2 regions of the Streptomyces durhamensis genome follow, and region 2 is predicted to be linked to the other one. Evidence: predicted binding sites of a transcription regulator. Region 2 holds the regulator's gene; the other holds the start of a gene.
The links. Region 2 encodes HspR, which represses chaperone genes until heat shock. Its sites were predicted from a motif close to TTGAGNNNNNNNNNCTCAA; they were not measured.
Positions count from the first base shown of each region.

Region 1: the regulator HspR is predicted to act here: its motif matches at 7,942-7,960, upstream of lon (endopeptidase La).

Region 1 is NZ_JNXR01000007.1:44,877-54,443, forward strand. Features, by position in the region: gene IO33_RS0111265 (lysozyme) at 1-190, shown strand, start outside; gene IO33_RS0111270 (ATP-binding SpoIIE family protein phosphatase) at 354-2,717, shown strand; gene IO33_RS45870 (hypothetical protein) at 2,719-3,231, opposite strand; gene IO33_RS0111280 (hypothetical protein) at 3,240-3,683, opposite strand; gene IO33_RS51680 (hypothetical protein) at 3,798-4,265, opposite strand; gene IO33_RS0111290 (serine/threonine-protein kinase) at 4,439-5,395, opposite strand; gene lon (endopeptidase La) at 5,490-7,919, opposite strand; gene IO33_RS0111300 (rhomboid-like protein) at 8,035-8,859, opposite strand; gene IO33_RS0111305 (spermine/spermidine synthase domain-containing protein) at 9,044-9,567, shown strand, end outside.
Region 2 is NZ_JNXR01000031.1:16,672-26,238, reverse strand. Features, by position in the region: gene IO33_RS0134770 (hypothetical protein) at 1-230, shown strand, start outside; gene IO33_RS0134765 (hypothetical protein) at 236-841, shown strand; gene IO33_RS0134760 (WhiB family transcriptional regulator) at 1,002-2,405, shown strand; gene IO33_RS0134755 (hypothetical protein) at 2,444-2,710, shown strand; gene IO33_RS0134750 (hypothetical protein) at 2,720-3,283, opposite strand; gene IO33_RS0134745 (hypothetical protein) at 3,341-6,160, shown strand; gene IO33_RS0134740 (heat shock protein transcriptional repressor HspR) at 6,225-6,677, opposite strand; gene dnaJ (molecular chaperone DnaJ) at 6,683-7,855, opposite strand; gene grpE (nucleotide exchange factor GrpE) at 7,892-8,563, opposite strand; gene dnaK (molecular chaperone DnaK) at 8,560-9,567, opposite strand, start outside.

The DNA.
Region 1 (9,567 bases), on a different contig from region 2:
CGGCGACTACGGCGGCTTCGCCGCGAACAACCCGCTGTGGATCGCCCGCTACGCCTCGGACCCGGGGACGCTGCCGGCCGGCTGGTCGTACTACACGATGTGGCAGTACACCTCCTCCGGCCCGACCGTCGGCGACCACGACAAGTTCAACGGCGCGCTGGACCGCATACAGGCCCTGGCCAACGGCTAGCTCCACCCACCGTGTGCAGGCCCTGGCCGACGGCCGGCGGTCGACCTGTGCCGGGCACCCCTGTCCGACCGGACAGGGGTCGCTTTCCCTGCGTTGGTGCTCTCCGCCGGCCGGGATCATGCTGGTCAGGGAGAGCCTGCCGAGCTAGGCGAGATGAGCGGCGATGGAGCGACAGTCGACGTACACGGCCACGGCCACCATCGATGAGCTGGGCATCCTCACGAGCTGGAGCGAAGGCGCACGGCGGCTGCTCGGCTACGACGCCCCGGCCGTCGTCGGACGGCCCGCCATCGCACTGCTCGCCGCCGACGGCTCGGCGGCGCGCCGCGTTCTGGCCGGCCGCGAACGCTGGAACGGCACCGTCCCGCTGCGCCACCGCGACGGCCGGCTGCTGGAGCTGCGCGTGCTCGCGCACCGCCGGACCTCGGACACCGGGGTCACCGACTGGCTCGTGGTCAGCGCCGTCACGGTGCGCAGCCAGCCGCCCCGGGGCGAACCGCTGGAGGAGTGGACGTTCCTGCAGTCCCCCTTCCCGCTGGCGATCTTCGACGCCGACCTGCGGCTCGTACGCGCCAACCGCCGGATGGAACACGCCCTCGCCCTGCCCGAGGCGGCGATGCGCGGCCTGAGCCTGCCGCACATCGTGCCGGGCGCCGCGAGCGAGGAGGCCGACGGGGCGATGCGGCTGGCGCTGGAGTCGGGTCGGCCGCAGGAGGCCAGGACCGGGCTCGGCACGGAGCTGGGCGCGGCCGCCGTGCTCACTCCGCTGAAGGACGCCGGCGGCCGGGTGCGCGCCGTCTGCCTGTCCACGCAGGCACCCGGCCAGGACACCGCCGCCGCGGCGCGCCCCTCGGCCGAGAGCGGCTCGCCCGTCGGCCCGGGGGCGGACCAGGCCCGTGCCGCCCAGGAACTCGGCGAGGTCACGGTTCCCCGGCTCGCGGACGTCATGGCGGTCGACCTGTTCGACACGCCCCGGGAGGTGGACGAGGAGCCCGGCCGGCCCGGCCCGGTGATGCTGCGCCGCGCCGCACTGCGCGCCGTCCCGGACGGCTACGGACCCGCGTACGGCGCCGGCGTCGGCGAGGCGGTCGTCTGCCCGGTGGACTCCCCTCCCGCCCAGTGCCTCGCGGCGAGCCGGCCGCTGCTGTACGACACGACCGACCCGGTCGTCGCCGAGTGGGCGGCGGCGGACCCGGGTGCGGCGTGGCTGCGCGCGTCCGGAGCACGTTCACTGCTGGTGGTACCGCTGCTCGCCCAGGGCAGCATGCTCGGCGTGGCGCTCTTCGCCCGGCGCCCCGGCCGCGGCGCGTTCGGCCCGGAGGAGCTGCGGCTGGCCCAGGAGTTCACGGCCCGGGCGTCCGCCGGCATCCGGCAGGCCCGCGCCTGTTCCCGGGCCCGCACCACCACCATGGCCCTGCAGCAGAGCCTGCTCCCGCACACACTGCCCGCGCAGGCGGCCCTGGAGATCGCCACCCGCTATCTGCCCGCCGCGACCCGGGCCGGCGTGGGCGGCGACTGGTTCGACGTGATCCCGCTGTCCGGGGCGCGGGTGGCACTCGTCGTGGGGGACGTGGTCGGCCACGGCATCCGCGCCTCGGCCACCATGGGCCGGCTGCGTACCGCCGTACGCACCCTGGCCGACGTCGATCTGCCGGCCGACGAACTCCTCACCCACCTCGACGACCTGGTCCTGCGGCTCGCCGCCGACGAGGGCAGCGCGGACCCGGCCGCCGAGACCGCCGGCGGCATCGGCACCACCTGTCTGTACGCGGTGTACGACCCGGTCTCGCGCCGGTGCACCCTGGCCCGGGCGGGCCATCCGCCGCCCGCCGTGGTCATGCCGGACGGCGCCGTGCGCTTCCTCGACGTGCCCGCGGGGCCCCCGCTCGGGCTCGGCGGGCTGCCCTTCGAGGCCGTCGAGACCGAACTGCCCGAGGGCAGTCTCCTCGCGCTCTACACCAACGGGCTCTTCGAGGCCCGCGAGCACGACATCGACGAGGCGCTGGACAAGATGTTCGCCGCGCTCGGCCGGCCCGCGGCCACGCTGGACTCCGTCTGCGACCACGTGCTCACCGAGCTGCTGAGCCACCGTCCCGACGACGACATCGCCCTGCTCGTCGCCCGCACCCGGGTCCTGCACGGGGACCGGGTCGCCGCCTGGGAGCTGGCGAACGACCTCACGGACGTCTCCCGGGCCCGCCACCTGGCCTGCGACCAGCTGTCCGCGTGGGGCCTGGACGAGGCGGCCTTCCCCACCGAGCTGATGGTCAGCGAGCTGGTCACCAACGCCATGCGGTACGGCCGGCCGCCCGTCCAGCTCCGGCTGATCCACCAGGACTCGACCCTGATCTGCGAGGTGTACGACTCCAGCGGCACCACCCCGCACATGCGGCGCGCCCGTATCTTCGACGAGGGTGGCCGGGGTCTGCTGCTGGTCGCCCAGCTGGCCGACCGCTGGGGCACCCGGCACGACCGGGTCGGCAAGACGGTGTGGGCGGAGCAGTCGGTGGCCGGGACCACCGGCTGAGTCAGCCACTGCCACCGTTGCCCCCGCGGCCGCCCTGACCGCTGGTCTCGCAGCCCACGCCGAGGCAGATCCCGCCGTCGCCGCCCCGGCCGCCGTCGCCGCCGTCGCCCGTGCCCGCCGCGTCGCCGCCGTTCCCGCCGCTGCCGCCGTTGGCGCTGCCGGCGCAGACGCCGACGCAGATGCCGCCGTTCCCCCCGTTGCCGCCGCTGCGGCCCGGCACGCCGGGGGTGCCGCTGCCGCCGTTGGCGCTGCCGTTGCAGAGCCCGGCGCAGATGCCGCCGCCCGAGCCGCTGCCGCCGTTGACCGTGCCGTTGCAGTTGCCCGCGCAGATCGAGTCGCCGATGCGGACGCTGCCGTTGCCGACATGGACGCTGCCGAGGCCGGGACGGCCGCTGCCCGCTCCGCCGCCGACGGGGCCGGTGGCGGCCGTCGCGGCCGGTGCCATCGCACCTCCGGCGATCACGAAGGTGGAGACGGCGAGACCGAGACCGAATTTCCAGGAGTGCTTGCGCATGGCTTTCCTCAGGAATCCACTCGGAGGAATTCGAGCCACTCGCCGTCCAGGAGATTCCGCTCCCACTTGCTGATTTCCTTCTCCGGGACCTTGTACTTCTTGGCCGCGTCGGCCTCGGTCACCCGGCCGGTCAGCACCGCCAGCGCGATGCGTGCCTTCTCCACCCGGGAGAGCTTCGACTTCGGTTTGCCGGGCAGGTCGCTCAGGCCGTGGAACGGCGCACAGCCGGGCTTGCCGGGCTCTCCGGGCTCACCCGGCTGCCCGGGCGCACCGCCCTTGCCGCCTTCGCCGCCCTCTCCGCAGTGCGCGGACCGGTCGGCCGGGGCGGCCGCGTGGCTGCCGGTGGCCGGGGCGATGTGGGTGGCTGCTTGGGCGGCGCACGCGGTGGTGGTGACGAGCGCCACGGAGGCCGCCGCGAGGACGAAGGGACGCCGCCAGGTGCTGCTGGACATGGGGGGCTCCGTTTCGGGGTCAGGAGTGCCGGTGAGGGATCGCGGAAGGGGGGTTCGGGGAGGGGTGGAGGCACTCGCGGCCTCCACCCCGTGGACGGTCAGCGGAAGTGACGGTCAGAAGAGGCTGATCCCGCCGGCCCCGCCGGACCCGCCGGCGCCGCCGAAGAGCCCGCCGACGCCGCCCTTGCCGCCCTTGCCTCCGTTGCCGCCCTGGAAGACGCTGTTGCCGCCCTTCCCGCCGCCGCCACCGCCGCCACCGCCGCCGCCACCGGAGAGGACGCCGTCGCCGCCCTTGCCGCCGGCGCCACCGTCACCGCCGGTACCGAGGACGCTGCCGCCGCCGGAGCCACCGGCGCCGCCACCGCCGCCGACCAGCCCGGAGCCGCCGTCACCCCCGGCACCACCGGCGCCTCCGCCCTGGACGAAGGCCGCGGTCGAGGTGGGCATCGGGGCCGCCATCGCGCCGGACACGGGCAGCAGGACCCCTCCGGTGACCAGCGCGGCCGAGGCGGCGAGGGTCGCGAGACGGAGGCCCCGGCGCTTCGGGCGGATTTCGTCGTGGGTGTGAACCTTGCGAGTCATGAGCTTTCTCCCCTTGCTGTGTGTATTTCCCGAGTGGATTGGCCGGGTGTTTTCCGGCGCACTTCCAGTAGGCCGGAACGGGAAATACGGGTCATGTTCCGAGGACTCGGGACTTGACGGGGACACAGGCGTTGGGTAGAGCCCGCGTAAGCGGCGGCGGCGTCGGGCGGGCGTCAGGAGAGGACCGGCCCGGCCCAGGGCGGCGGTGCCGGTGGCGGAACGCGGTCCACCTGGGTCGGCGTACGGCGGCGCGGTGCCGCGTCCGGGTCGCCGGCGGCGGTGCGCAGGGCCGCCACGAACTCCAGGCAGGAGCCGTGGCGGTCGCCCGGGGCCTTGGCCAGGGCGCACCGCAGGACCTCGTCGGCGGCCGCCGGGATGTCCGGCCGCTCCTTGCTGAGCGCCGGCGGCGGGTCGTACTGGTGGGCCCACAACAGTTCGAGGTGGTCGTCCCGCCGGAAGGGCGGGGTGCCGGCGAGCATCTCGTGGACCACGCAGGCCAGGCTGTACAGGTCGGACCTGCCGTCCACCGGGCGCCCGGCGACGCGCTCGGGTGCCACGTAGTCGAGGGTGCCGACGAACTCGCCGGCGGTGGTGAACCCGGTGAGCGACAGCGACTTCTTCGCCAGCCCGAAGTCGGTGAGGTAGACGTGCTCGGGGTGGTCACTGTCGACACCCTTGGCGACCAGGACGTTGCCGGGTTTGACGTCCCGGTGCACCAGGTCGCGCGCGTGGGCGGCGTCGAGCGCGGACGCCAGCTGGGCGGCGATGCGCAGCGCGGTCGCGGCCGGCAGCGGGCCCTCCCGGTCGAGCAGGGCACGCAGGTCCTGGCCGGCGACGAAGCACATGGCGATGTAGAGGATCCCGTCGGTCTCGCCGGCTTCGAAGACGGGGACGATGTTGGGGTGGTCGATGGCGGCGGCGACCCGGGACTCCTGGGCGAACCGGCGGCGGAAGGCGTCGTTGCGCGTGTACTCCGGGGCGAGCAGTTTGAGGGCGACCGTCCGGCCGAGGCGCAGGTCCTTGGCGCGGTAGACGACGGCCATGCCGCCGCGGCCGAGCTCGCGTTCCACGCGGTATCCCGCGATCTCGGCCCCGATCAGCCCGGAGGGGCTTCTGGGCGGCCAACTCACGCCTGAATTCTACCGACAGACCCCCGTGTGAGCGCATGCGAAGGCCCGGGCCTCCCTCACGGGACCCGGGCCCTCGCTCATCCGGCAGCGTCCGTCACGCCGCTACCGGAACCGTGGGCACCGCGCCGTCCGTGGCGGGCGCGAGCGCCAGCTGAAGGACTTGGCGGACGTCGGTCACGGTGTGGACGTCGAGCTTGTCCAGCACCTCGGCCGGGACGTCGTCCAGGTCGGGTTCGTTGCGCTTGGGGATGATCACGGTGGTCACCCCGGCACGCTGTGCGGCGAGCAGCTTCTGCTTCACGCCCCCGATGGGCAGCACACGCCCGGTCAGCGAGACCTCGCCGGTCATCGCCACGTCCGTGCGGACCAGCCGGCCGGAGAGCAGCGAGGCGAGGGCCGTGGTCATCGTGATGCCCGCGCTCGGGCCGTCCTTCGGGACCGCGCCCGCCGGGAAGTGGATGTGCACCCCCCGGTCCTTCAGGTCGCCCACCGCGAGCCCCAGTTCGGCACCGTGGCTGCGCAGGAAGCTCAGCGCGATCTGCGCCGACTCCTTCATCACGTCACCGAGCTGACCGGTCAGGGTCAGGCCCGCGGCTCCCGTCTCCGGGTCGGCCAGGGACGCCTCCACGAAGAGGACGTCACCGCCGGCCCCGGTGACCGCGAGACCGGTCGCCACGCCGGGCACGGACGTACGGCGCTCGGCCGGGTCCTGGGCGGACTCGGGCACGTGGTGCGGGCGTCCGATCAGTGCGCGCAGGTCGCCGTCCGTCACGGTGAACGGCAGCTCCCGCCGGCCGAGTTCGTGCTGGGCCGCGATCTTGCGGAGCAGCCGTGCGATGGACCGCTCCAAGGTGCGGACGCCCGCCTCGCGGGTGTACTCGCCGGCCAGCTTGCGCAGGGCGCTCTCCTCCAGGGCGACCTCGTCCTCGCTCAGTCCCGCCCGCTCCAGCTGGCGCGGGAGCAGGTGGTCGCGGGCGATGACGACCTTCTCGTCCTCGGTGTAGCCGTCCAGGCGGACGATCTCCATACGGTCGGCGAGCGCCTCCGGGATGGCCTCCAGGACGTTGGCGGTGGCCAGGAAGACCACGTCCGACAGGTCGAGTTCGACCTCCAGGTAGTGGTCGCGGAAGGTGTGGTTCTGCGCCGGGTCCAGGACTTCGAGCAGGGCCGCGGCCGGGTCGCCGCGGAAGTCGGAGCCCACCTTGTCGATCTCGTCCAGCAGGACCACCGGGTTCATGGACCCGGCCTCCTTGATCGCACGCACGATCCGGCCGGGCAGCGCGCCGACGTACGTACGGCGGTGACCGCGGATCTCGGCCTCGTCGCGGACGCCGCCGAGGGCGACGCGGACGAACTCGCGGCCCATCGCATGCGCGACACTCTGCCCCAAGCTGGTCTTTCCGACGCCGGGCGGGCCTACCAGGGCCAGCACGGCACCGCCGCGCCGCCCGCCGATGACGCCCAGGCCGCGCTCGCCGCGCCGCTTGCGCACGGCCAGGTACTCGGTGATGCGCTCCTTCACGTCCTCCAGGCCGGCGTGCTCGGCGTCGAGGACCGCCTTGGCGCCCTGGATGTCGTAGGCGTCCTCGGTCCGCTCGTTCCAGGGCAGCTCCAGGACGGTGTCCAGCCAGGTGCGGATCCAGGAGCCCTCGGGGGACTGGTCGCTGGACCGCTCCAGCTTGTCGACCTCCTTGAGCGCGGCCTCGCGGACCTTCTCCGGCAGGTCGGCGGCCTCGACGCGGGCGCGGTAGTCGTCGGACTCCTCGGCCGAGTCCTTGGAGTCCCCGCCGTTCAGCTCGCGCAGTTCCTTGCGGACGGCCTCCAGCTGACGGCGCAGCAGGAACTCGCGCTGCTGCTTGTCGACGCCCTCCTGGACGTCCTTGGCGATGGTCTCGGCCACTTCCTGCTCGGCGAGATGGTCGCGGAGCTGCTGTGCGGCGAGCCTGAGCCGGGCCACCGGGTCGGCGGTCTCCAGCAGTTCGACCTTCTGGTCTGTGGTGAGGAACGGCGAGTAGCCGGAGTTGTCGGCGAGCGCGGAGACGTCGTCGATGGCCTGGACGCGGTCCACGACCTGCCAGGCACCGCGCTTCTTCAGCCAGGTGGTGGCCAGTGCCTTGTATTCCTTGACCAGGTCCGCGACCTGACCGGGCAGCGGGTCGGGGACGGTCTCGTCGATGCGGGCGCCCTCGACCCACAGGGCGGCGCCGGGACCGGTGGTGCCGGCGCCGATCCGCACCCGGCTACGGCCGCGGATCAGAGCCCCCGGGTCACCGTCGGCCAGCCGGCCGACCTGCTCGACCGTGCCCAGCACACCGGTCTTCGCGTACGTGCCGTCGACGCGCGGGACCAGCAGCACCTTGGGCTTTCCGGGCGTGGACCGGGCGGCGGCCTGGGCGGCCTCCACCGCGGCCCGCACCTCGGAGTCGCTCAGGTCCAGCGGGACCACCATGCCGGGCAGCACGACCTCGTCATCGAGCGGCAGCACGGGCAGGACGAGCGTGAACGCCGTGGACTCAGTAGCCATGATCTCCCCTTCGGCAGTCAAGTTGAGCTATGCCGACTCAACTGCGGGGAGGAGACGGGTGTTCCCCGTGTGTGTTCGCTGTGAGCGATCACCCGCCCGGGCGCGCTCGGCGTCCTCAGGCCGGCTGGTTCCAGCGGCGCAACAGGGGCCAGCTCGCCACACCGATCGACAGGGCGATCAGATGGCCCCAGTTCGTCATCGGGTCCTGGAAGGCGATCAGGTCGTCGACGAGGACGGTGGTCGCGAGCGCCAGAAGCGGCCAGCGCAGCCAGGGGCGCAGCAGGCCGGCGAGGGCGCCGGTGCTGGCGGCGACACCGAAGCTGATGCCGTAGTCGAGCCGGTGCAGCGAGGTGGCGGGGAGGTGGCCGACCAGGACGGCCAGGCCCACGGGGACCTCGGTGGCGAGGGTGGCCAGGACATGACCGGCCAGGAAGACACAGGCCGCCCGCGCGCCGCCTATGCGCCGTTCGAGCGCGGTGAGCACCAGCACGAACGCCAGCGCGTACGGCGACAGGACGCCGCCCGCGATCCACAGCGCGCTCCCCAGCAGCACCAGGACAGGGGTGCGCACCAGGTGGGCGACGTCCGTGCTGGAGTCCTGGTAGAGGGCGTGCACCAGGCCCGGGTCGGCCAGCGCCGCGATCACCGAGGTGAGGGCCAGGAGGGCGCCGTAGGCGAAGGTGAACGGGGTGCCGGCGGGCGTGGGCAGCAGGCGCCACACCCGTGGGAACCGCACGGCCGGGCGCGTCGGGGCGCCGACCGCGGCGGGCACAGGCACGGGGGCGGGGTCGCAGGCGGGGACCGTGGCGTGCCGCTGGCGGGGCATGCCGTCCAGCAGGTCCGCGAGGGCGGGCGTCGCGACGGCGGCGCCGTCGGGAAGGGGCGCGCCCGGCAGGGCCGCGGCCGCGGCCGACGCAGGGCCCGTCGCGATGGGTTCCACGGTGTGGCGCTCCTTCCGTCGCGCCCCACCTTTCGTGTTGCGCGGGCCGCTGTCTATGACCGACGCCACGCAAGAGCGGATTCACAGCAACCTCTCACGTACCGGATGCGTCCGCCCCGGCCCGGTGTCGACAGCGCGCGCGTCATCCGCAATTCCCGTGAACGACAAGCCGCGTTCGAGCAGGATGGGGGGCATGACTGCTGCCGTGCACGACTCCCCCGTGGTCCTCGACCGGCGCGACGGCCCGTACGGCGAGGTGGCGCTGCGCCGGCACGGGACGCTGCTGCAGATCATCGCCAACGGCTGTTTCCTGATGGACACCTCGGACGGCCGTTCGGAGCGGCTGCTGGTGGACGCCGCGTACGACGCGCTGGACGGGCGGCCGGAGCCGAAGGTGCTGATCGGCGGGCTGGGCGTGGGCTTCTCACTCGCACATGCGGCGGCGGACTCCCGGTGGGGGCGGATCACCGTCGTGGAGCGGGAACCCGCCGTCATCGACTGGCACCGGGGCGGGCCGCTGGCGGAGATCTCCGCCAGTGCGCTCGGCGATCCGCGCACCGAGATCGTGCGGGACGACCTCGTGGCGTTCGTCAATGAGACTTCCGACACGTTTGACGCGCTCTGTCTGGACATCGACAACGGACCCGGCTGGACCGTCACGGACGACAACCACGGTCTCTACGCGCCGGCCGGACTCGCCGCCTGCAC
Region 2 (9,567 bases):
AGGAGGTGACCGCCCCCGCCGTGGAGGAACAGCAACCCACGGCAGTCAGTACCGAACAGGCACCACCTGCCAAGGCCCTCGTCAGCGGTTTCCACGGGGTCAACTGGATGCCAGGTGTCGCCGTGGAGGCACGCCAGGTTGTCGTCCCGGCCGGACACTCCGGTCCCGTCGAGCCCGCCCAGACGCCACCCGTTCCGGCCAAGACACACAGCACGGGGATCGGAGAGTGAGCCGCATGCACCCCGATCACCCCCTGCGCCGTCTCCTGCGCCAGGACAAGGCCGACTCCTGGGCCGTGCGTCTGCTCCCCCGCGTCGTGTTCGGTGTCGCCGCCCTCTACACCCTGTTCACCATCGCCTCCCAGAGCGGCTCCGCCTTCGTCGCGATCTGCGCGCTCGCGGTGTTCGGCGTGAGCCTCTGGCTGCTGCGCCGCCGCACCCAACTGCTGATGGCGCTCGCCTCCACGGTGGTCACCCTCGCGCTCACCGGTTACTGGGCGACCACCGCCGACATCGCGCGAGGCGTGAAGGCGACCCCGCTCACCGGACAGGCCGTCTTCGGCTACTGGGCGCTCGCCGGTATGGCCCTCCTCGGCGCCTGGATGGTGAAGGAGCACCCCGGGCGGCGCGGTGTGACCGTGGTGGTCGCGGATGTGATCCTCGTCATCGCCTCGGTCATCGGGATGTTCACGCCCGAGGCCGGCATCCCGATCGGTTTCCTCGGCGTACTCGGGGTGCTCGCGTTTCGCGGCAGCACGGCGAAGAAGCTGCTCACGCGGCTGCGCCGGGTGCCGACCACGGCTGCCCCCGGCGGCAAGGCCACAAAAAACCCGGATAGTTGAGGCTGCTGTGAACGTTTCGTCGCGTCACTGTCTCAACTCTGTACGTGGTTTGCGGGTGCGTTGCACCCCTTTTGCAACGTGTTTTAGAGTCCCCCACGCTCAAAGAAAAACACGGGGGACTTCACACATGCGCTCGCCGCGTTCCACAACGCTGCCCGCGATGCCCGCGCCACGTGCGCACGAGCAGCATCGGGGGCCGTACATACCTGACGCGGCACTGCCCTGCCGCCGCCGCCCCGACGTCTTCCAGCACCCACTGCTGGAGAGGCCGCCGGAGACCGCCGAGGTCTCCGGCGGCCCACCCGAACAGCGCCGTCAGCACCTCGTTCTGCTGCGTACCGCCCGTGATCTGTGCGCCTCCTGCCCGTTGTGGGCGGAATGCCTCCAGGACGCCGTCGCCTACGCCGAGCCGTACGGGTACGCGGCGGCGACCACCCTCGCCGACCGCCGCCGGCTGCGTCGCGCGCTCGGCATCGGCGACGCATCGGGCGATCTGCCGGCCCGGGTCGCGGACGGCGCCGACGATCAGGCCCGACGGCTCGCACGGCTTCGTTCACGCACTGCCGAAACGATCCGCCGCCCTTCCGAGCACGGGCTGCCCACCCTGGAGCAGATCCTCGACGCCTTCGACCTCCTCCAGGACGAACCACCGCCCGCCCAGGGACCGGGGCTCTTCCCGAACAGCCCGGCACAGCCGGCCCACGAAGCCGCGCGACCAACAAGAGCAGCACACGATCCCGGGAGGGCCGGGCACACGGAAAGCGGGAACGAGGACATGTCAGCGGCGGGAGCCGGGCAGCGGATCGCCTTCTCCTACGAGGATCCCGCCCAGGCCGTACGACAGGCACTGCTCGGCCCGCTGGTGCGCTCCACGCTGCCCGCGCTGGCCAGCCTGGAGCAGTTCCTCACGATGCTGGCGTGCCTGCCCGGCGGCGAGGTGCGCCCGGAGGCCCTCGGCGAGGTCCGGGCCGTACACTCCGCCGTGGCCTCCCTTGTTCCCGAGGACGGCGACGACGACGCCGTGCCCGTGGCGCGCCTGCTCAGCGGATCCGTCTCGGTGGAACTCGCCACCAAGGACCCCGTGGCCGCGCTGCGGCGGGACGTCCTCGGCCCGCTGCTGCGGGAACTGGCCGACAGTCTCGGCAACATCGAGAAGGTCGCGACGATGCTGGCCGCCACGACCGACGGCGACGAGGACCGGCTGACGACGATCCGCACGGCCCTGCACAAGCTGCGCGCCCACCTGCCCCACCCGGCCCCCGACGGCCCCACCGTCCACGGCACGGGCACGGCCGGCGCGCCGGAGCCGCGCCGCCGGCCGGCCAGCGCGCCCAGCATCCGTGCCGCCGTGGAGCGCGCCGTGGAGGCGTTCCCCGGCCCGTTCTGCGCCCGTGACGTACGGCGCGCGCTGCCGCCCGGCGTCTACGGCGACCCGTCGAAGACCATCAGCAACGTCCTGTCCTCGCTGGTCAAGGCGGGCCTACTGCAACGGCTGTCGCGTGGCACGTACCAGCGGGCCGGGCGCGACGGCACCACCGGCCCGGACACGACGAGGACCGCCTGACCCACTGTCCCGACCTGACGGCACCCTGCGAGGAACCGATGACCGAACCCACGCCCCTCCACCCCACCCCGGGCAACGAGACCGACGCCCAGGTCCACGTCTTCTCCCCGAACGCCGGCCTGATCGACGGCGTCCCGGTCACCGCTCCGCCCTACGGCGACATCCAGGACGTCATCCTCTCCATCCTCCAGCAGCGTGCCCAGCAACTGGGCGGGCCCACTCCGGCGACGATCAACGACAAGCGGTACGGGGGCGTCATCCGGCTGCTGGTGCATCCGGACGGGGTGACGGAACAACTGGGGTGATGCAGGGCTTTACTGGGGATTCTGCGGCGGACGGCCGGCCTTGTCGATGTCGGCGAGGACGGCGCGTGCGTTCTTGACGCTCAGTTCGAGTACGTCACGGCGGAAGTTGCCTGGCTCGCTCTGGTAGCGCGTCCGGCCCACTTCAGATGTGAAAGCGCTGGCCGGGACGGCGTTCTGGCCCGGCGGGATGAATTTCAGGACCTCCTCATAGGCGGCAAGCGCATACGCCACGGCACCCCGATAGGTGTGCTGCTCGGAGTCAGGGGCGTTGAGGAGACGCACTCCCGTCGTTTCCGCGATCCGGAAGGCGACGTCGAGGAACTCCCCTGGATCGATGATCTGCGAGGGCTCGGGTCCTCCGAAGGCCGGCGGCGGCGGGGGAATGTCCTCGGCCATGAGGAACGTGAACCGGCGAATACGGCCACACTGCCGGCAAACGCCCTCATACACGGCCACGATGTCGTTTCCGAGCTGTTCGAGCCGATGTCCTCGTTCGAAGTCGACTGATCCGCACTCGCAGGGGTGCAGGTCCATGTACAGATGTGCTTCGGACGATGAGCGCGCTGGCAACATGCCATGATCCTAATGGGCGTTCAAGAAATTCGTCCGTCAAAGCACGGGGGAGGAAACGTGGACGGGACGGTCACCAACACGCCGTTGCAAGCTCAGCAGGCCGCCTTGATCGCCGCCGCCAAACGCGAACTGGGCATCGTGGCGTCCGTCGTCCTGGGCGAGCGCTTCGCCTCGGTGCGAACCGCGCAAACGCGGGACCGGCGTGAGTACTTCGTCATCGAGGACACGCAAGGCGGTACGGCGGACCTCTGGATGGACGCCATCCCCCTGGAGTCGGGGGCTCTCGCCCGCACGGCCGTGAACACGACGTCCAACCAGTACATCGTGCAGCTGTCGGACCGCCTGCCGGTCGAACATCTGACCCGTGTCCTCGCCCACGAGGTGGGAGAAGTGATCGCGGTACGCGACCGGTCCGGCCAGGCGCTGGCGCCGGTCCGCGAAAGCCTGCTGCAACAAGAAGCAGACGTCAGTGACCGGATCGAACTGTCCGATCAGGACCACGGCCGGATCGGGGAACTCAACTGGCTCGCGCATCGCAGCGCCGGTACTGATCTGTCGGAACAGGAGCGGGCGCAGGCCCGGGCCGATTTCTCGGCCATGCTCGACCCGACTGGCCTGCGCCCGGTGGCTGCCCTGACCGACAACGAAGAGTTCGCAGTGCAGAGCACAGCGGCCCGAAGGCGTTTCTTCGCGGCTGCCCCTCATCTCTCACCCGATGCACGGCTCCTGATCGACACCCTCGCCCACCCCATAGAACACCTCAACCCCGCCGACGCCGCCGCCCTTCAGGCGAGCCGGGACGCCGCTCTGCGGGCCCAGCGGCAGGTCGAGGCGTTCATCGGGCGGCGGGACGTGAGCATGCCGATGCCGGGGTACGACCAGAACGGACTTCCGCTGCCGCGCGACCAGTTGGGGGCCGTGGCCGAGCAGTGGGCGGACTACCGTGCCCAGGTCAGCGAGGGCACCGTGCGCGGTCTTGAGGGGCAGCTGGCCGCCGGGCAGCTGCCGCGGCGCCGGGTGGTGATCGGCGGCGGTGCCAGCCTCACCGGGCGCGACCCGGACGCGCTGCTGGTGGACGCGGTGGGCCGCTGGCACCTCGACCCCGGCGAGGGCATCGTGCAGTCGGCCGACCAGGACCGGGACCTCGCCCAGTGGATGGGCGTCGATCCGTACGGGACGGTCGACGACCCCCGTCGGCGCGTGCCCATCGAGGCCGTGCGGATCTGGGAGGACCACCTCGCCACCCAGGGCGACGTCGTCAACGGCCACGCCCGGTTGCGGCTCGGCCGCGACGGTGAACTCCTCGCGGAGGTCCAGCCGTTCGACCGGGACGGCAAGGAGCGTGCGGATCCGCTGCGGGTGGCGTGCGACGGTGTGCCGATCATCGCCACCGGTCTGACCCCCGAGGTGGTGCCGGGGATGCCCCGGCGTGACGGCCCGGTGGAGAGCCGCAGCGAGGCCGTGCGGCTGATCGGCGAGCGGCTGCGGGAACTGGAGGGCCAGGAGGTCGCCGGCGCGCGGGAGATGCGCGACTGCCTCGTGCAGGCGGAACGCGGGGGCGTGGACGCCCGTACCGTGCTGGGCGCTCTGGAGGACTCCCCGTGGAAGGAGACGCTCAAGGCCGGCCTGGACGGAACAGGCGCTTCCCGCATCGACAACTGCTTCACCGCCCTCGCCGCGACCGAGAAGTGGGAGGCGGCTCGTGAGGCCGCACCGGGACGGGTGCTCCTCGGTGACGAGGTCGCCGAGAGCCGCTTCGACCCGCACGCCGCCCAGCACTGGATCGTCGCCGGTTCCGGCGGCACCGGGGTGGCCAACGCGGAGATCATCCTGCTGCAGAACCCCGAGGCCCGGGTCACCATCGTCGGCAACGACCCGCCGTCGGCGCTGATGCATCAGGTGCAGTTCCCGCAGATGCGGAAGGATTACGGTCCCAAGGATAAGGGTGGCGACGGGCGGCTCACCTTCCGCCGCTGCGAGGTCGGCGCGATCGAGACCTACCAGGACGAGACCGGCCGTACCTGCTTCCGCGTGCCCTACACGGAGAAGGACGAAGCGGGCATCACGCATCAGGGGACGGTCGAGGCCGACGGCTACATCACCAGCCTCGGCCGTACCAATCCCCTGCCTCCCGCCCTGCAGGAGCTGGCCGGCGAGGTGCGCGACCGGGGCGGGGAGATCTCCGGTGACCTGCTGTTCGACCGGGACGACCAGTACATCGGCTACGGGCTCACCTTCTCCGTCGAGGGGCGAGAGCACCGCGTCGACGTGGACGGGGCCGCGTCCTGGCAGCTGCCGCGCGAGGTGTTCCCGCCGGAGTCGGGCATCCAGCGGGAGCTGAACGCCATGGGTGTGCGGGGGCTGCCCGCCGAGACCGGCAACGCCGCCCCGGGTTTCTCGCCCATCGCCCGGCAGAGCGCCCTGCGCGCCCGCGCGGTCGCGGCGGCACAGGAAGGCGACGCCACCGCCGTACAGCGCCGGTCGAGCGTCCCGGAGCGGTGGCGGCGCCCGGAAGCGGGCACGGGGACCACTCGGTCGGCCGGGGGCCCGGAGAACCCACCGCCCTCCCCCGAGCGGGCCGCCGGTGCGGACCGGGGCCCGAGGCCCGACGCCCGGCCGACGCAGGCCCCGGACCTGACGGACCGGGAACCGAACTCCGCCACCCCCCAGCCCACTCAGACCCCGGACGTGGCGGAGCAGGACCCGAAGGCCCCCATCCCCCGGCCGTCACCGGCCGCGAAGGTCCCCGGCTCGGACCTGTGGCTGCGCGGGGTCCCGACCGACCGCTCGGGCCGGTCCGCCGCTCCGGCTCAGCAGCCCCAGCAGCTCCCGCCGGACCACCAGCGGCCCGGACCCGGACTCGGCATGGGCGACTGACACCAGCCGCGGGCATGCGTGAGGGGCCCGGAGAATCCTCCGGGCCCCTCACGTACCGCGCTGTTCAGTCGTTGTGCTGCTGCCGCTTGGGCCGCCACACCACCAGCGCACTGGTCTGCTGCACCTCCTGGTACGGGACCAGGTCGCGGCGGTAGGAGGCGTGGACTGCGGCCTCGCGCTGCTGCATGGTGGCCGCCGCGCCGTCCAGGGCCGCCTGCAGTTCCGCGACGCGGGACTGCAGGGCGGCGACCTGGTTCTCCAGTTCGATGATGCGCTTGATGCCGGCCAGGTTGATGCCCTCGTCCTGCGACAGCGCCTGCACCTGGCGGAGCAGTTCGATGTCGCGGGCCGAGTAGCGGCGGCCCCGGCCCGCGGTGCGGTCCGGGGAGACCAGGCCCAGGCGGTCGTACTGGCGCAGCGTCTGCGGGTGGAGTCCGGAGAGCTGGGCCGCCACCGAGATGACGTAGACCGGGGTCTCCTCGGTCAGTTCATACGGGTTACGTCGACGGCCGTCCATCTCTGTCAGTCTCCCTTCGCGGCCTCGAACAGGTCCGCCCGCGGGTCTTCGCCCGCGGTCGCCTCGCGATACGCCTCCAGTGCGTCACGAGCCTTCCCCGACAGGTCCTGGGGGACACACACCTCGACGGTGACCAGGAGGTCTCCGCGGGTGCCGTCCTTGCGGACCGCGCCCTTGCCCCGCGCCCGCATGGTGCGGCCGTTGGGGGTGCCGGGCGGCAGTTTCAGGGTGACGGGCGGGCCGCCGAGGGTCGGGACCCGGACCTCGCCGCCGAGGGCCGCCTCGGGATACGTCACCGGCACGGTGACGGTGAGGTTGTCGCCCTTGCGTCCGAACACCGGGTGCTCGCCGACGTGCACGACCACGTACAGGTCGCCCGCCGGGCCGCCCCGCTCGCCGGGCGCGCCCTTGCCGCGCAGCCGGATGCGCTGCCCGTCGGTCACCCCGGCCGGGATGCGGACCTGCATGGTGTGCGAGGACTTCGCGCGGCCGCTGCCGTTACAGTCCAGGCAGGGGTGCTCGGCGATCAGGCCGCGGCCCTTGCAGTCGGGGCAGGGGTCGGTCAGCGAGAAGCCGCCGCCGGAGCCCCGCGCCACCTGCCCGGTGCCGACGCAGGTCGGGCACACGCGCGGTGTGCCGTTCTTGTCGCCGGTGCCGGAGCAGGCCTTGCAGGGCGCCTGGGAGGACATCCGCAGCGGCACCGTGGCGCCCTCGATGGCCTCCGTGAAGCTCAGCGTGACCTCGGTGTCGATGTCCTGGCCGCGCCGCGGCTGGGTACGGGTCGTCCCGGTGCCGCCGCGGTTGAACAGGCCCCCGAAGACGTCACCGAGTCCGCCGCCGAAGCCTCCGCCCTGGGCGTTTCCGCCTCCTCCGAAGAGGTCTCCCAGGTCGAAGTTGAAGGAGCCGCCGGCGGCGCCCGGCCCGGGGCGGAAGCCGCCGTTGCCGAACAGGGCGCGTGCCTCGTCGTACTCCTTGCGCTTCTTGGGGTCGCCGAGGACGTCGTTCGCCTCGGAGATCTCCTTGAAGCGCTCCTCGGCCTTGACGTTGCCCTTGTTGGCGTCCGGGTGGAACTCGCGGGCGAGCTTCCGGTACGCCTTCTTGATCTCGGCCTCGGTGGCGTCCTTGGGGACGCCGAGGACCTTGTAGAAGTCCTTCTCGATGAAGTCCTTGGTGCTCATCCCCGACGCCCCTCCTTCCTGTCTGCGGTGATTACGTCAGCCCTCCTCAGGGCCACCGTTCTCCTCGTTGTCGGTGGCACCGGCCGCCTTGCCCTCGGTGTTCTCCTCGGCGCCCTCGGCCTTGACGGTCTGCGCGCCGGGCTGCGGCTCGGCCACGGCCACCCGCGCGGGGCGGATGGTGCGCTCGCCGATGCGATACCCGGGCTGCAGGATCGCCACGCAGGTCGTCTCGGTGACGTCCGGCGCGTAGGAGTGCATCAGGGCCTCGTGGATGGTCGGGTCGAAGGGCTCGCCCTCCTTGCCGAACTGCTGCAGGCCCATCTTGGCCGCGACGGTCTCCAGCGACTCGGCCACCGACTTGAAGCCGCCGAGCAGCTCGCCGTGTTCCCGTGCGCGGCCGATGTCGTCGAGCACGGGCAGCAGCTCGGTCAGGAGGTTCGCGATGGCGATCTCCTTGACCGCGATGCGGTCCCGCTCGACGCGGCGGCGGTAGTTCTGGTACTCGGCCTGGAGGCGCTGGAGGTCCGCCGTGCGCTCGTTCAGCGCCGTACGCACCTGGTCCAGCTGGGCCACCAGACCCGCGTCTGCGTGTGCGTCCCCGGCCGGGGCCGCGCCCTCCTCGGGCGCGGCCTTCGACTCGGCGTCGTCGGGGGTGGCGCCGGAGGGGACGTCGGGCTTCTCTTCAAAGCCCGGGGTCTCCTCCGTCACGCGGCACCGTCCTTGCGCTCGTCGTCCACGATCTCGGCGTCCACGACGTCGTCGTCAGCGGCCTTGCCGCCCTGGGCGGCGCCCTCCGGGCCTCCGGCGGCCTGCGCGGACTGGGCGTCGGCGTACATGGCCTGGCCCAGCTTCTGCGAGACGGCCGCGACCTTCTCGGTGGCGGTGCGGATCTCGGCGGTGTCCTCGCCCTTGAGCTTCTCCTTCAGCTCGGCGACGGCCTCCTCGACCTCGGTCTTGATCTCGCCGGGGACCTTGTCCTCGTTGTCCTTGAGGAACTTCTCGGTCTGGTAGACGAGCTGCTCGCCCTGGTTGCGGGTCTCGGCGGCCTCGCGGCGGCGGTGGTCCTCCTCCGCGTACTGCTCGGCCTCCTGGCGCATGCGGTCGACCTCGTCCTTCGGCAGCGAGGAGCCGCCGGTGACGGTCATCTTCTGCTCCTTGCCCGTGCCCAGGTCCTTGGCGGTCACGTGCATGATGCCGTTGGCGTCGATGTCGAAGGAGACCTCGATCTGCGGGACGCCGCGCGGCGCCGGCGGCAGACCGGTCAGCTCGAACATGCCGAGCTTCTTGTTGTACGCCGCGATCTCGCGCTCGCCCTGGTAGACCTGGATCTGCACGGACGGCTGGTTGTCCTCGGCCGTGGTGAAGATCTCCGAGCGCTTGGTCGGGATCGTGGTGTTGCGCTCGATCAGCTTGGTCATGATGCCGCCCTTGGTCTCGATACCGAGGGACAGCGGGGTGACGTCGAGCAGCAGGACGTCCTTGACCTCGCCCTTGAGGACACCGGCCTGGAGCGAGGCGCCGATGGCGACGACCTCGTCCGGGTTCACACCCTTGTTGGCCTCCTTGCCGCCGGTCAGCTCCTTGACGAGCTCGGCGACGGCGGGCATACGGGTGGAGCCACCGACGAGGACGACGTGGTCGATCTCGTTGATGGAGATGCCGGCGTCCTTGATGACGTTGTGGAACGGCGTCTTGCAGCGCTCCAGCAGGTC